Sediminitomix flava: one gene and its partner. The protein of the gene in region 1 interacts with the protein of each later gene in a pairwise test. Links are inferred from orthologs where the notes say so. Each region holds a gene or a part of one and is shown on either strand. Other genes may lie near its edges.

Region 1 (8,344 bases):
GCTTGCATATATCCTTTATTTCCTACTGCATCTGGTGTCAAATAAGATTCGAAAATCATATTTTCATCATCCAATTCTAAGTGCATACAAGAATACTCAATCAATGCAGCTTCGTGTAGGTTAATAAATGTTCCGTTATCTGTTTTCAACAACAATGACGTTTGTACACCAGTATCTGAGAAAGTAGTTGTAGAAGCATTACCTCTCATAGCGCCAGCCATCAAAGCTCTGATTTCAGACATTTTTGATGTATTGTACTCATATTCCTGTGTATCGAAATCACCCGGAATCCAATAAGCAGTATGATCACCTGTCATCGCGAACTGAGTACGTTCCTCTTTAATTACAAAATAAATTAGGTTATCCTGTTCAGGAAATTCATATCTGAATCCAAGACCGTCATCAAATACACGGAAACGGATAATCATTTTACGAGCTGTCTCTTTTTGATTAAGCGTTACAGCCAACTCATTATAATGGTTTCTGATGTCTTTTACTTCTCCCCATACAGGTTGCCAAGTTTCATCGAAAGTTGACTCTTCTGTATTTTCAATTGTAAAGCCACCCAAAAGTGAAGGGGTATCTTTAAGCTCTAATCCTAGTTTACTTTCTTTTACAATAGGTTCTCCACCCATTGAAAGTTGATAAACTGGAACACCATCTTTTAATTCAAAAGTTAAATTGAAGTTGCCATTCGGAGACTTAATGCTTTGCGCAGATAAGCCTAATGTGAATAGCATGATTGCTAGTGTTAGTATGTTCTTTTTCATCAGAAGTTCGTTTCATTTTTGTTGATGCAAATATGTGTGTTCAATACACCAGAAAAAAGACTTAGTAGCTCAAAAGTAGACAACCAAAAAACATAAACACCTAATAATCAATTCATTTAATGATTTATTTGTAATGTAAAAAGTAGATCTCATTTCATGAGAAAAGCATAATAAATATACTTTTCATGCATAAAAACTAGTCTCATATACTATGAAATGTAAAAAAGAGTAATCAAATACTCTGATTTAATTACTCTTTTTTACTTTCAGATATTATCTGCTTAGAAGAAACTGTAAGTTAATTTTATGCTACATGATAAATTCCCCCCTTTACTTCCATAAGTATAAGAAGAATTAGAAATAGAGGTAACTGTATTTACCGGATGATTAAAGTCAATTGGAATATAATTCTCGGAATCCATCCATTGATAATCAGCTACTGAAATCACACTTAATTTCAACTCTGGACTTAAAAAGTAATTAAAGTTAGCAAATATCCGAGCTTGTACTCCTTCTTCATTAAAATCTAGTCTATTTTTTTCATCTAACTCACTACTTGGAATAAACTTTATATAGTCTGCACTATATCCAAGTTCAAAATAAGCCCTTAGATTAGGATAATAAGCGTATTTTTGAGCAAAATGGAGTGAAATATTGGGTTGGGTTATTTGACTATAATTATCTCCATCAAAAGTAAAATATTCTTTCTTTCCATTAAGAATGGAACCTCGAATTTTGGCTTCGATAATATTTTGCCAATTAAGATTTATTGGATGCTCATAAGTAACTTCAGCCCCGAAATTCAATAATAAATAATTTGCTTTTAGAGTATATGGAGGGCCGTCATATCTGCCTGCTTGGTATTCCTCTTGATAATTGTAACCAGGAGTCACAAATAAGGCATATCCAAGTCCATTTTTTCTTACTGGTAAATTCCCATAAGACCACATATCCTTTAGAATATAGTAATATTTCATTGTATCATTTTTTGAAATATCTTTTGATTCTAAAAAAGAGTCTATTATCTCTAGTTCATCTAATTCATTTTTTCTATGGTTTAGAAGTCTTTTATTCTTTAATCCTGTCAAAAGTGTTGCGAACTCTTGTACATGATTTTCCCCAAAATTGCTAGAAACCCCAACTTCAGATAAAGCTTTAAGAATAAAGGCTGCATGACTCACATCTTGTATTTGTTCTATTCTCCCTTTTCCAATTTTCAAAGGAATATAAATGTAAGTATTAACTTTTCGAATGAAATTTTCATCTTCACTACCTCCATAAATCCACAAATTATCATATATATTTATGTTTGAAGTAAAGTTCAGTTCATAGAATGTTTTGGCATTTAGAAAAAATCTATTGACTAAATAGAGATTGAAATCTGCATTATACAATCGATCTTTATTTATCGACTCCTCAAAATTGCCTTCACTATACTCCCATTTATTATTTAAAAAATCTAATTTTTGGTTGAAAAAAATATCAAGTTGTTGCTGTCTAGAAGATGTATTATGGGAATAGCTGTACTTTGTTTTGTTATCTAATGTAAAACGTCTTAGAGAAAACTCAGTATAGTCCTCACTATCATACTTTTTCAAGTAGCGATTATTAAAGTCAATTTCAGTATCCAACGTCCTTCGTTTCAAGTTAGGATACTGATAATCTGAAAGTTTGAGATTACTCTCTTGAGCAAGAATCACTTCTGAAAGTACTAAGGAAAGAATAATAGTGCCAAGTAAAGTTTTAAGGTTCATTTCGATGAAAAATGTTAAGTAAAAAAAGAACAAATAGAATTGGGTTCGAACTTGAAATGAAACTATATAAATGATTGATATATAAACTTACTGATTAAGATTCTAAAAGAATATTTAACTTAAAAAACTTACTATTTAACTTAAGTTTAAACTTATCTTTGAAGTATTTAAGGTTTATAAAATAGAAATCCTCTCTCAAAATCAGCTAATTACTGAATTGAGAGAGGATTTATTTTATATTAAAAACGAAGATTATCAAACTACAATATTGATAATACGCTTTGGTACTACGATGATTTTCTTAGGTGTTTTTCCTTCAACCCACTTCTGTACAATCTCGTTTTTCAATACGTCTTCAGCAATAGCATCTTTGTCCATATCCAAAGCATAAACTACTTTTGTACGCATTTTACCATTGATCGATACAGGATATTCATGCGTTGATTCTACCAAGTATTTCTCATCATGAACAGGGAACTCAGCCTTAAAGATAGATTCCGTATTTCCGATCTTGTGCCATAATTCTTCAGCAATATGAGGAGCATAAGGAGCCAAAAGAATCAACATTGGTTCTAATACCTCACGCTTGTCACATTTTGCCAACTCACGAGAAGCTACCATAAATTGAGATACTGAAGTGTTGAACGATAAGTTTTCTACATCTTCAGCAGCTTTCTTGATCGTTTGGTGAAGAATCTTCATCTCAGCAGGAGTCGCTTTATCGTCTGAAACAATGCTTTCTCCATTCTCATTGATGTACAATTTCCAGAAACGTTTCAAGAATTTAGCAACACCTTCTATTCCGTCAGTTTTCCAAGGTTTCGCATCTTGAAGTGGCCCTAAGAACATTTCGTACATACGAAGTGTATCTGCACCGTATTTCTCGATGATTACATCAGGATTTACAACATTGTATTTCGATTTAGACATTTTCTCTACCAAGCTACCACAGATGTATTTTCCATCTTCTAAAATGAATTCTGCATCAGCATAGTCTTGTCTCCACTCTTTGAAAGCTTCTGTATCCAAAACATCTTTTTCTACGATATTCACATCTACATAAAGTGTTTGTGTTTCGTAGTTGTCTTTCAAGCCATGAGAAACGAACTGATTCGTTCCTTTTACTTTATAAACCAAGCTAGAACGTCCTTGGATCATTCCTTGGTTTACCAATTTCTTGAATGGCTCTTCATGACCGATGAAGCCCATATCGTACAAGAACATATTCCAGAAACGAGAGTACAATAAGTGACCTGTTGCGTGCTCTGTTCCTCCTAAGTAGAAGTCAACTTCTTTCCAGTATTTTACTGCTTCTTTGCTTGCGAATGCCTCAGCATTGTTCGCATCCATATATCTTAAGAAGTACCAGCTAGACCCTGCCCAACCTGGCATTGTAGTCAATTCGTAGTGGTACTGATCTTCGTATTTCCAATCTGTCGCACGTCCTAGTGGCGGCTCACCTTCAGCAGTTGGTAAATATTCATCTACCGCAGGAAGCTCCAATGGCATTTCAGATTCTTTGATCAAATGAGGGATTTCATTTTCATCAAAATAAACCGGAACTGGCTCACCCCAATAACGTTGACGACTAAATACCGCATCACGAATACGGAAGTTTACTTTTGCATCACCTACGCCCAATTCAACTGCTTTATTGATTGCGGCCAAAATAGCTTCATCTGAGTGCATTCCGTCCAAGAAACCAGAATTGATCATTTTTCCTTTCTTGATTTCTGTTGGATCTTCCAAATCTTCTGTTCCTTCAATCACTCGAATGATTGGTAGATCAAAATGATTTGCAAAACGGAAATCTCTATCATCTGAAGAAGGAACTGCCATAACAACTCCTGTACCGTAGCCTGCCAATACATAATCAGCAATCCAAAGTGGTACATCTTCTCCAGTCAATGGGTTCTTCACGTATGAACCTGTAAATACACCAGAAACGGTTTTAACATCCGCTTGACGTTCTCTTTCCGAACGGTTCTTCGCTTTTTCAACATACTCTTCTACTGCAGCTTTTTGCTCTGGAGTAGTCAATTCTGTGATAGCCTCATGTTCGGGTGCCAAAACAACGTAAGTAACCCCAAAGATTGTATCAGGACGAGTAGTGAAAGCTGTAAGGTGAATATCTTTATCTACTACTTTGAAATCCAACTCACAACCGTTCGATTTACCGATCCAGTTACGTTGCATTTCTTTTACAGAGTCAGACCAATCTAAGTCATCTAAGTTTCTCAAAAGACGATCTGCGTAAGCTGTGATACGCATCATCCATTGTTTCATTTTCTTACGCTCAACAGGATGTCCTCCACGCTCAGAAACACCATCTTTCACTTCGTCATTGGCAAGTACAGTACCCAATGCAGGACACCAGTTTACCATTGCCTCTGACAAGAAAGTCAAACGATACTGCAATAAGATGGTAGCTTTCTCAATTTCTGAGAACCCTTTCCATTCTTCAGCAGTAAACACTGTAGCATCTTCATCTTTTTCAGCATTGATTCCCTCAGAACCATTAGCTTCAAAATGAGCTACAAGATCATTGATATGACGAGCTTTATCCGCATCTTTATCATACCAAGCATCAAATAATTGTGCAAAAATCCATTGTGTCCATTTGTAGAAAGAAGGATCAGAAGTACGAAGCTCACGTCCCCAATCATAACAAAAACCAATCTTGTTCATTTGGCTTTTGAATGTAGCAATGTTTTGCTCTGTAGTGATTGCAGGGTGCTGCCCTGTCTCAATTGCATATTGTTCAGCAGGTAAACCAAAAGAGTCAAAACCCATTGGATGCAGTACATTGAATCCTTTGAGCATCTTATAACGGCTCACGATATCTGAAGCAATATACCCCAGTGGGTGCCCTACGTGAAGACCCGCTCCAGATGGATAAGGGAACATATCCAATGCATAAAATTTCGGTTTCGATTCATCTACTTCTACTTTATAGATGTCGTTTTCGCTCCAATAGCTTTGCCACTTGGCTTCAAACTCTTTGTGATTATACTCAGCCATTTTGCTTATTTATAATTTATCATCTAACGATTACTAATCAAAAGCATATTCTGCTTCAAGTTGGCAAAAGTACTATTTTTTCAAAAAAATCACTATGTAAACAGAAGAGAATCCAGTTCTTTTAAAGAAGGTGACGAATTAAAAGAGGTAGACTGATTTATCATTGTAAAAGTTTTTCAAAAAAAGATACCTAAACAATAAGCTCTTAACATGGCATTACAGTAGCTGTTTCTATTTTAGGTATTGAACCTAGCTTTATACTTTATATATCGCTTATTGACTTTGACTTTTTTTATTCAGAATACTAATATCTCCTACTGTTTGTGCATTTACTTTTTCATGAAAAAGACTTTCTAGAGCAAAACACATATTTTCGTAAACATTGCACCAGCTTATATTAGATTCATTTGATCAAGGCAATTCCAAAAGTATATATAGAAAGTATTTTAGGCGATAGCAGCTTTCCTTTTGAGCATCGTATCCAGAACCTTGCGTTTTTTATAGGTCTTTCTGGGACATTGGTCTTTAACTTTTTACTTTTTTTTATAGAAATAGACCTGCCTTACCGTCTAATGATGATGTTTTTGGGACTTATTTTTGCTGTATGCTTTTACTTTAGTAGGGTACATAGAAAGTATATTCTCACCCTATGTATAGAATCCGCATGTGAAGTTGTTATCATACTCTACGAATGGAAGAATTTAGGCGGATTTGACTCTTCATTAATCTCTTTAATCTTAGTCTTATTTATAATAAAACCCCTTCTAGTCAATTTTAGGTATCATCTATACGTCAGTGGTTTCTATGCTTTAGTTTTATTTGCCATATTTTACCTTGATATCTATTATCAGCATCTACTAGTTATTCCTTATCAACCATCTGATGTAGACCGCTTACAAGTCATCGTCAATTTTGGTATTATAGGTCTAGTTATTTTCTTTTTTAAAAGAGAGTATGAGAAAAGATTAGAGGAAAAGGGAGCAATTCAATCCCAACTTGAAAATGCATTGGTTAAGGAGAAAGAACTGAATCAGATCAAGACAGAGTTTATCCAAATGGTTTCACACCAATTTAGGACACCTCTGACAAGCATTTACAGCTCTACGGAACTTTTGGATTTGTCTCTCCAAAATGAGGGTTTAGCGACAGAAAAGAATAAACTGAAAATTGATAGAATATATGATGCTGTAAACTTATTGACGGGAATGCTAGAGAAACTCTTAGCTTTTGAAAAAGTAGATTCTGAAGCTATTCGAGTTAGAAAAATAAACTCCAACTGTATTCTATTAGTAAAAGACTGTGTTGATAAATTTAACTTCAAAAATGAATCGAAAATCAATGTATCTGTCAGTTACATCAATAGTCCTAAACCTGTATCTGTAGACCCTACATTATTTAAGGAAGTCATACACCAGCTCTTAGAAAATGCTATAAAGTTTTCAGAAAATGACGCTAAAATTAATATAGATTTAGGATTCACTGATACCTATTTTAAACTGAAAATTTCAGATAAAGGGATTGGCATTCCCGAAACAGATATTGAACATATTTTTGACCCATTTTTCAGAAGTCAAAATGCCAAAAATATAAAGGGTAATGGTATCGGACTTGTTTTCGCTAAAAAGTTTGTCAGTTTACACGATGGAATAATATCTGTTGAAAGTAAAGAAGGTATTGGAACTGTATTTAAACTTTCATTTCCTTACTAGCTTAGAACTTTACTTTATTTGGGTTCAAGAATTTTTCTGGCGAATCTCGAAACTCCTTTCCCACATTCAAACCTGCTTGATAATACAATTCCATTCCTTTAAAGTCTAGAGCTCCTACATGTGGCATATTAGGCTCAATGATATAATCACAGTACTGCTTACTGATTTCTGTATTTCCTCTGATGCTCATCATAAATATTTTTTCAGCAAAAACACGGAGACTATGATAGTTTTCAGGGTAATACATCTTATTGATATCCACACCAATGATCTTATCCGTTTGATTTATCAATACATTAGCTGGTAAATTCATTAGAACACCTCCATCCACACATTCTTTTCCTTGAATTTGAACGGGCTTAAAAAGTATTGGGATAGAACATGAGGCAATAACTGCTTCATGAAGATTACCATTATCGATAACTAAAACTTTTTCGGACTCTAGCTCGGTAGCAATTGCTGTAAATGGTTTCTCTAATTCTGAAAAATCTTTGGGTAGATACTTTTCTAAAATCTTTTGTAGCCCACTCATCTCCATCAATCCCACTTGATTAGTAAAACCAGACCAACCAACTATTGAAAATAAAGACTGTTGTTTGAATAGATTTAGCATTTGTTGAGACGTATAACCAGCAGCATAAAAAGCACCAATTATAGAACCTATACTAGTACCTGCTACGGCTGAAATTTGAGGTCTAAACTTTTCAGTAGCTTCTAAAAAGCCAATATGCATCGCCCCTCTAATTCCTCCGCCACTCAAAGCTAAGCCAATATTGTTGCTATCCATTTTGTAATATTTAGTAGTCCCACTTATAGGGTTATACTAAATGCTACAAAAATAGTTTCTAGTCATCCTAATTTTCTATAATTTTCCTTGAGGCTTAAATTCTTTCTTGGTGAATAAGGTAGGATTTTTCACAAAGTCTCGTCCTGTTTTTACTCCTATATGGTAAAGTCTTTCAATCTTATCAAAGTCTAAAACAGAAGTATGTTCTATTTCGGGAGAAACAAAATAATCACAGTACTTGAGGTTTCGCTTTACATTATGACGAACAGACATTAAAAATACTTTTTCTGCCAAGACCAATAA
Region 2 (5,441 bases), on another replicon or contig:
GAGTGCAAATACCACTATAATGGAAAATTATTTATTCTAGAGGGCTATTCAGCCAATTCTAATTGCCTTACTTCAAGTTCATCCTTGCACAAGGATTTTAGCGTTGCTAAACTCTTACCTATCTTAGGATGAACATATTGAGAGTCTATTTCTGCTAATGGAGCAAGAGCAAACATCCGATCATGTAAATACGGATGAGGAACAATAAGACCTTCTTCCTCTATGATCTCATTATCATAGAAAAGTATATCTATATCTATAAGTCTTTGCCCCCATTTCAGTATTCGTACTCGACCTAAGTCTTTCTCAATCTCTAAAATCGTAGAGAGTAATTCTCTTGGAGAAAGCTCTGTTTCCACCAAAATAACTTGGTTATAGAAAGCTGGTTGATCAGTTACACCCCATGCATCTGTTTCATAAATGGAAGAACTCTTTAAAATAAGTCCTACCCTATTTATCAACTCATTACTTGCATCTTGTAAAGCCTGTAACCTATCACCCATATTTCCACCAAGGGAAAGAAATGCTTTATGTTTACCCATTACTTTTTTCTTAACAAACAGCAAAAATACAAGCTTTCGCACAAAAAGAGGATAATTCTATCATATTTATATTTTTCTAACTGTATGTAATTTATTTTATTATTATGTTATTTATATATTTTCGCATATCGTTAAATAATTGATGAGTATCTTTTTTTTAGTAATATTTGTATTACAAAACGTTATTATTGAATATGATACAACGAAATATTCATCTATATATAATTACGCTACTATGCTTGACTTCTTGTATGAAAATGCGAACATCAGATGAGGAAATGCTAAAATCATTAAAATCGGAATTTTCTTCACCTAAAGTATTTGATTATAAAGTAGGTGATAAAAATATGCATTACATTCAGTCAGGGAATAAAAATGCTCCTCTCCTTCTGTTTGTTCATGGAGCGCCAGGTTCTTTGGATGCATTCAAACAGTATATGGAAAATGATACTTTAAATATGAATACTTTGATGATTTCTGTTGATCGTTCTGGTTATGGAAAATCAGATTTTGGAGTTTCAGAACCTTCCATTGAGAAGCAAGCAGAATTAATTCAACCAATTTTAGAAAAGCATAAGGACAAAAAAATCATTTTGGTAGGGCATTCTTACGGTGGACCAATTATTTGTAGAATATTAATAGACTACCCCAACTATAATTATGGAACTGCATATTTATTGGCTCCTGCCATATCTCCAGAATTGGAAAAAATGTTTTGGATTAATAAACCAGCCGATTCACCTATATTCAAATGGATGATCCCAAAAGCTTTTAAAGTAGCTAATGATGAAAAAATGGTCCATGCAAAAGAATTAGAATTGATGGACACTTTATGGCAAAATATTAAGACACCAATCAAAGTATATCAAGGTAAGAAAGATAGAATTGTTGATCCAAAAAATGCTGAATTTGCTAAAGAAAAAATGATCAATACAGAAGTAGAAGTAGTTTACTTGGAGGAAGAAGATCATTTTATTCCATGGACAAAATTTGATTTAATCAAGAATGAACTATTGAAGAGTTTACATTAAAGTCTTTTTCGACACTTTTAGAAATTTATAATTCACTTTGAGCTAATATTTATTTCAACTAAATTATTGTTATTGTGATAATAAGAAAATGAATAATTGAACAATAACTGCTCAAATAAAATGCTTATGAGCTATGTACCTTACGTAAGAAAAGCCATCATTTTCGACTTTGATGGAACAATTGCTGATACTACTAGACATATTTATCGTATAGCTAATAGTGTTGCACCACAACTAGGTTTAGACCCCGCATCTGAGCAAACTTTTAGAGAATGCCGTGATATGGATAGCCTTTCGGCAATGAAACACCTAAATATTTCCCCACTAAAAATCCCGTCATTAATCAAAAGAGTAAAAAGTGAGTTGAAAAAAGAGATTGGTGAAATTCCATTAATCATAGGGATGAAAGATTGTTTAACATTCTTAGCAGATCAAGGTTTCACTCTCGGTATCGTCACTTCTAACTCGGTAGACATTGTAGAAGATTTTTTAAGAAAACATCAATTAGATCATTTTTTCAAATTCGTACATTCTGCAAGTGGACTTTTCGGGAAAGATAAAATATTAAAAAATGTCATTAAAAAATACGAGCTCATTAAAGAGGACACTTATTATGTTGGAGATGAATGCAGAGATGTAAAGGCTGCAAATAAGTGTATGCTAAAAATGATTGCAGTAGCCTGGGGATTTCATTCTTCTAGAATTTTAAAAGAACAGAATCCGGCTTTCATTGCAGAAAGGCCTGAGCAAATCAATGAGTTTGTACTTATCTAAAAAATAGAAATTGAGCTAAAGAGAGAATTAGAAAAATCTAGTTCTCTCTTTTAGTTTATAGCTTCAGCTAACCAAAGCATTTGCTCTAAAGACTCTTTATATTTTTCTGCGGGTGCTTGACCAACCATCAAGTCAAGGTAATCCTCTGTGCCTTCTTGATGCATTCCGACCCTATATGTAGCCTTACAATTTGAAAGAATATATGTTTCAATCAATCCGTCCAAATCTGACAGACAAAAAACAAAATCAAAATAAGTATCTAAGAATTCTTGAAGTTCAAAACTCTTCAACTTACCAAAAGTGCTAAAATCTCTGAGGGAGACTAGAGGATAAGGACAAGCAATATTTGTTTGCTCTGCGTTTTGAATACCTATAAACTTCACATTTGCTCCTTGCTTACGAAGTTTATCTGACAAACTTTCTAGTGTTTTTGAATCATAGCTTCCTCCTTCCTGAAATACTACTCCTATTTTTTTACTTTCAGAAAGTTTTTTAGCTAAAACTCTAAAATCACGACTGTCTTTTGCCGCATCTATTTTTTTCTCCCAAATGTATTGTTTGATTTTGTTCACGTCCTATTGGTTAGTTTTAATTTTAAAACAACAACTATGCTCTGATGAGCATAGTGTGTAATATGTTATTGTTTTAAAACCATTATGATTTAATCATTCCCATAAATTCTTGTTCTGTAAGAATTTGTACTCCCAGTTTCTCCGCTTTTTCTCTCTTAGAAGGACCCATTTTGTCCCCTGCCACTACAAAGTCAAGCTTCTTGGAAATGGAAGATACAACTTTTCCTCCAAACTTCTTGATTTCATCTTTCAAGCCATCTCTGCTAAAATTCTCAAAGACGCCTGAAACAACAAAGCTTTTCCCTTCTAACATCAAATCAACTGCCTCATTTGAAGCTTCTTTCTCTTCAATTTCTAATTGTAAACCACTTTCCTTTAAAGAATTAATCAATGTTAGATGATCTTCATCTTTAAAATAATTCACAACACTTTCGGCTATACGCCCACCAATTTCATCTACTGCAATAAGGTCATCATGACTTGCTTGCATCAAATTATCGATAGACTTAAAATGTGAAGCCAATTTTTCAGCAACAGTAGCACCTACAAAACGAATACCGATACCAAATAGTACTCTTTCGAAAGGAACATTTTTAGATTCTTCAACTCCGCTTACTAATTTTTCCGCAGATTTCTGTCCAAATCTATCCAATTCCAATAATTGATCTATTGTAAGGTTATAAAGATCAGCAGGTGTTCGAACCAAGCCTCTTTCCATCAACTGATCAATTGTTTCTTTACCTAAAGAGTCAACATTAAGGGCTTTACGTTGAATGAAATGCTCAATTTTACCTTTAACTTGTGGTGGACAAGCCTTTTCATTTTTACAATATCTAGCAGCCTCCCCTTCTATTTGTACAAGTGGACTATTACAAGCTGGACAATTCTCAATAAATTGAATTTTCTGCGCACCATCCTTACGTTCTCCAACTGCTACTCCTGTAATCTTAGGAATGATTTCACCACCTTTTTCTACATAAACCATATCATTTTCATGTAGATCAAGTCGTATTTCGATTTCTTGGGCATTATGCAAAGAAGCACGTTTTACCGTAGTCCCTGCAAGTTGTACAGACTCCAAATTAGCAACAGGTGTCACTGCTCCAGTTCTACCAACTTGATATGACACTGAGAGCAAACGAGTTTTTACATTCTCTGCAGGGAACTTGTAAGCAATCGCCCATTTAGGAGATTTTGCAGTGGTACCAAGCAATCTCTGTTGCTTAAGGCTATTCACCTTGATCACAATACCATCTGTTTCCAATGGTAATTCTTGACGATGATCAGCCCAATGATTGATAAATTCAAATACAGCTTCAATTGAGTCACACTTTCTCCAAGTATCTGAAACATTAAAACCCCATGTTTTCAGTTGTTCTAAAGCTGCCCCGTGAGTAGGAATCGTTTCTTCATCCCCCAAAAACCCATACAAGTAACAATCAAGACTACGATGTGCTACTACTGAAGAATCTTGCATCTTAAATGATCCAGATGCTGCATTTCTAGGATTTGCAAGTGGTTTGAGTAAAGCTTTCCCAGCTTTTTCTAATTCAATATTTTTTGAAGAAATTTCTTCATTAAGTCTCGAGAAAGTTTCCTTACTCATAAAACCTTCTCCTCTAACTTCAAAAACAGGAGGAATATTGTCTCCAAAAAGCTTTAAAGGAATAGTTTTTATTGTACGGACATTTGGTGTGATATCATCTCCTTGTACACCATCTCCGCGGGTAACTCCTTTGGTTAGGATACCATTTTCATAAGTCAGACTGATTGCAACACCATCGAATTTTAACTCACAGATATACTCAAAATTATCACCTATATCTTTGCGAATTCTTTCATCAAAGTCTCTCAAATCATCTTGATTGTAAGAATTACCAAGTGAAAGCATTGGATAGCGGTGTGTAACTGTAGGAAATTCTTTAGTAACAGCACCTCCGACTCTTTGAGTTGGTGAATCCGTTCTTTTCAAACTTGGATTAGATTCTTCTAAGTCTGAAAGTTCTTTTAAAAGCATATCAAAATCATAATCTGAAATAGCAGATTCATCCTTTTGATAATACAGATAATTGTAGTGATTCAGTTGATCTGTAAGTTCGTCTATACGAGATTTTGCTTCTTGTTCAGTCATCATATTTTGTATAAAAGCTTTTATAAGCTCCTAATAATTCCTTCTCCTTACGTTTAAAGATTAATCTAAAAACGATCTAATTTTCTCAGCAGATGCAGCCAAAACTTCATTTGAAAGTTTTAGTTTTTCTTTTGTGAAATCTAAGTCACTCATTCGATCCATTGGTACTAAATGCAAATGAGCATGAGGTACCTCAAGACCAATTACAGCTGTACCGATACGTTTACAAGGATATGCTTGAATTAATGCCTTGGCTACTTTTTTTGCAAAAACATGCAAATCAGCTAATGCATCATCATCTAGATCAAACATATAATCGACCTCTTCTTTTGGGATTACCAAAACATGTCCTTCTCTCAATGGAAATACATCAAGAAAAGCTAAAAAACGG

Evidence for each region. The genes of interacting proteins can lie anywhere in the genome.
Region 2: the proteins of leuS (region 1) and ligA interact in binary tests that used the Escherichia coli proteins (3 or more experiments, as listed by UniProt). The link is inferred for Sediminitomix flava from one-to-one orthologs.

The regions. Positions count from the first base shown.
Region 1 is NZ_QGDO01000001.1:478,193-486,536, forward strand. What follows is about bases 2,580-5,869. They hold leuS (leucine--tRNA ligase), read right to left. Parts: upstream 5,546-5,869; coding sequence 2,780-5,545; downstream 2,580-2,779. Also shown: BC781_RS01795 (glycoside hydrolase family 97 protein), read right to left, coding at 1-770; BC781_RS01800 (hypothetical protein), read right to left, coding at 1,052-2,524; BC781_RS01810 (sensor histidine kinase), read left to right, coding at 5,953-7,254; BC781_RS01815 (patatin-like phospholipase family protein), read right to left, coding at 7,256-8,041; BC781_RS01820 (patatin-like phospholipase family protein), read right to left, coding at 8,117-8,344.
Region 2 is NZ_QGDO01000007.1:93,444-98,884, reverse strand. Bases 2,528-5,441 are described here. They hold ligA (NAD-dependent DNA ligase LigA), read right to left. Parts: upstream 5,054-5,441; coding sequence 3,002-5,053; downstream 2,528-3,001. Other genes in these bases: BC781_RS20935 (HIT family protein), read right to left, coding at 5,111-5,441; BC781_RS20945 (DUF6913 domain-containing protein), read right to left, coding at 2,528-2,919. Outside these bases: folK (2-amino-4-hydroxy-6-hydroxymethyldihydropteridine diphosphokinase), read right to left, coding at 45-542; BC781_RS20955 (alpha/beta fold hydrolase), read left to right, coding at 794-1,573; BC781_RS20950 (HAD hydrolase-like protein), read left to right, coding at 1,700-2,347; more of BC781_RS20945, read right to left, coding at 2,398-2,527. UniProt on the Escherichia coli protein: DNA ligase that catalyzes the formation of phosphodiester linkages between 5'-phosphoryl and 3'-hydroxyl groups in double-stranded DNA using NAD as a coenzyme and as the energy source for the reaction.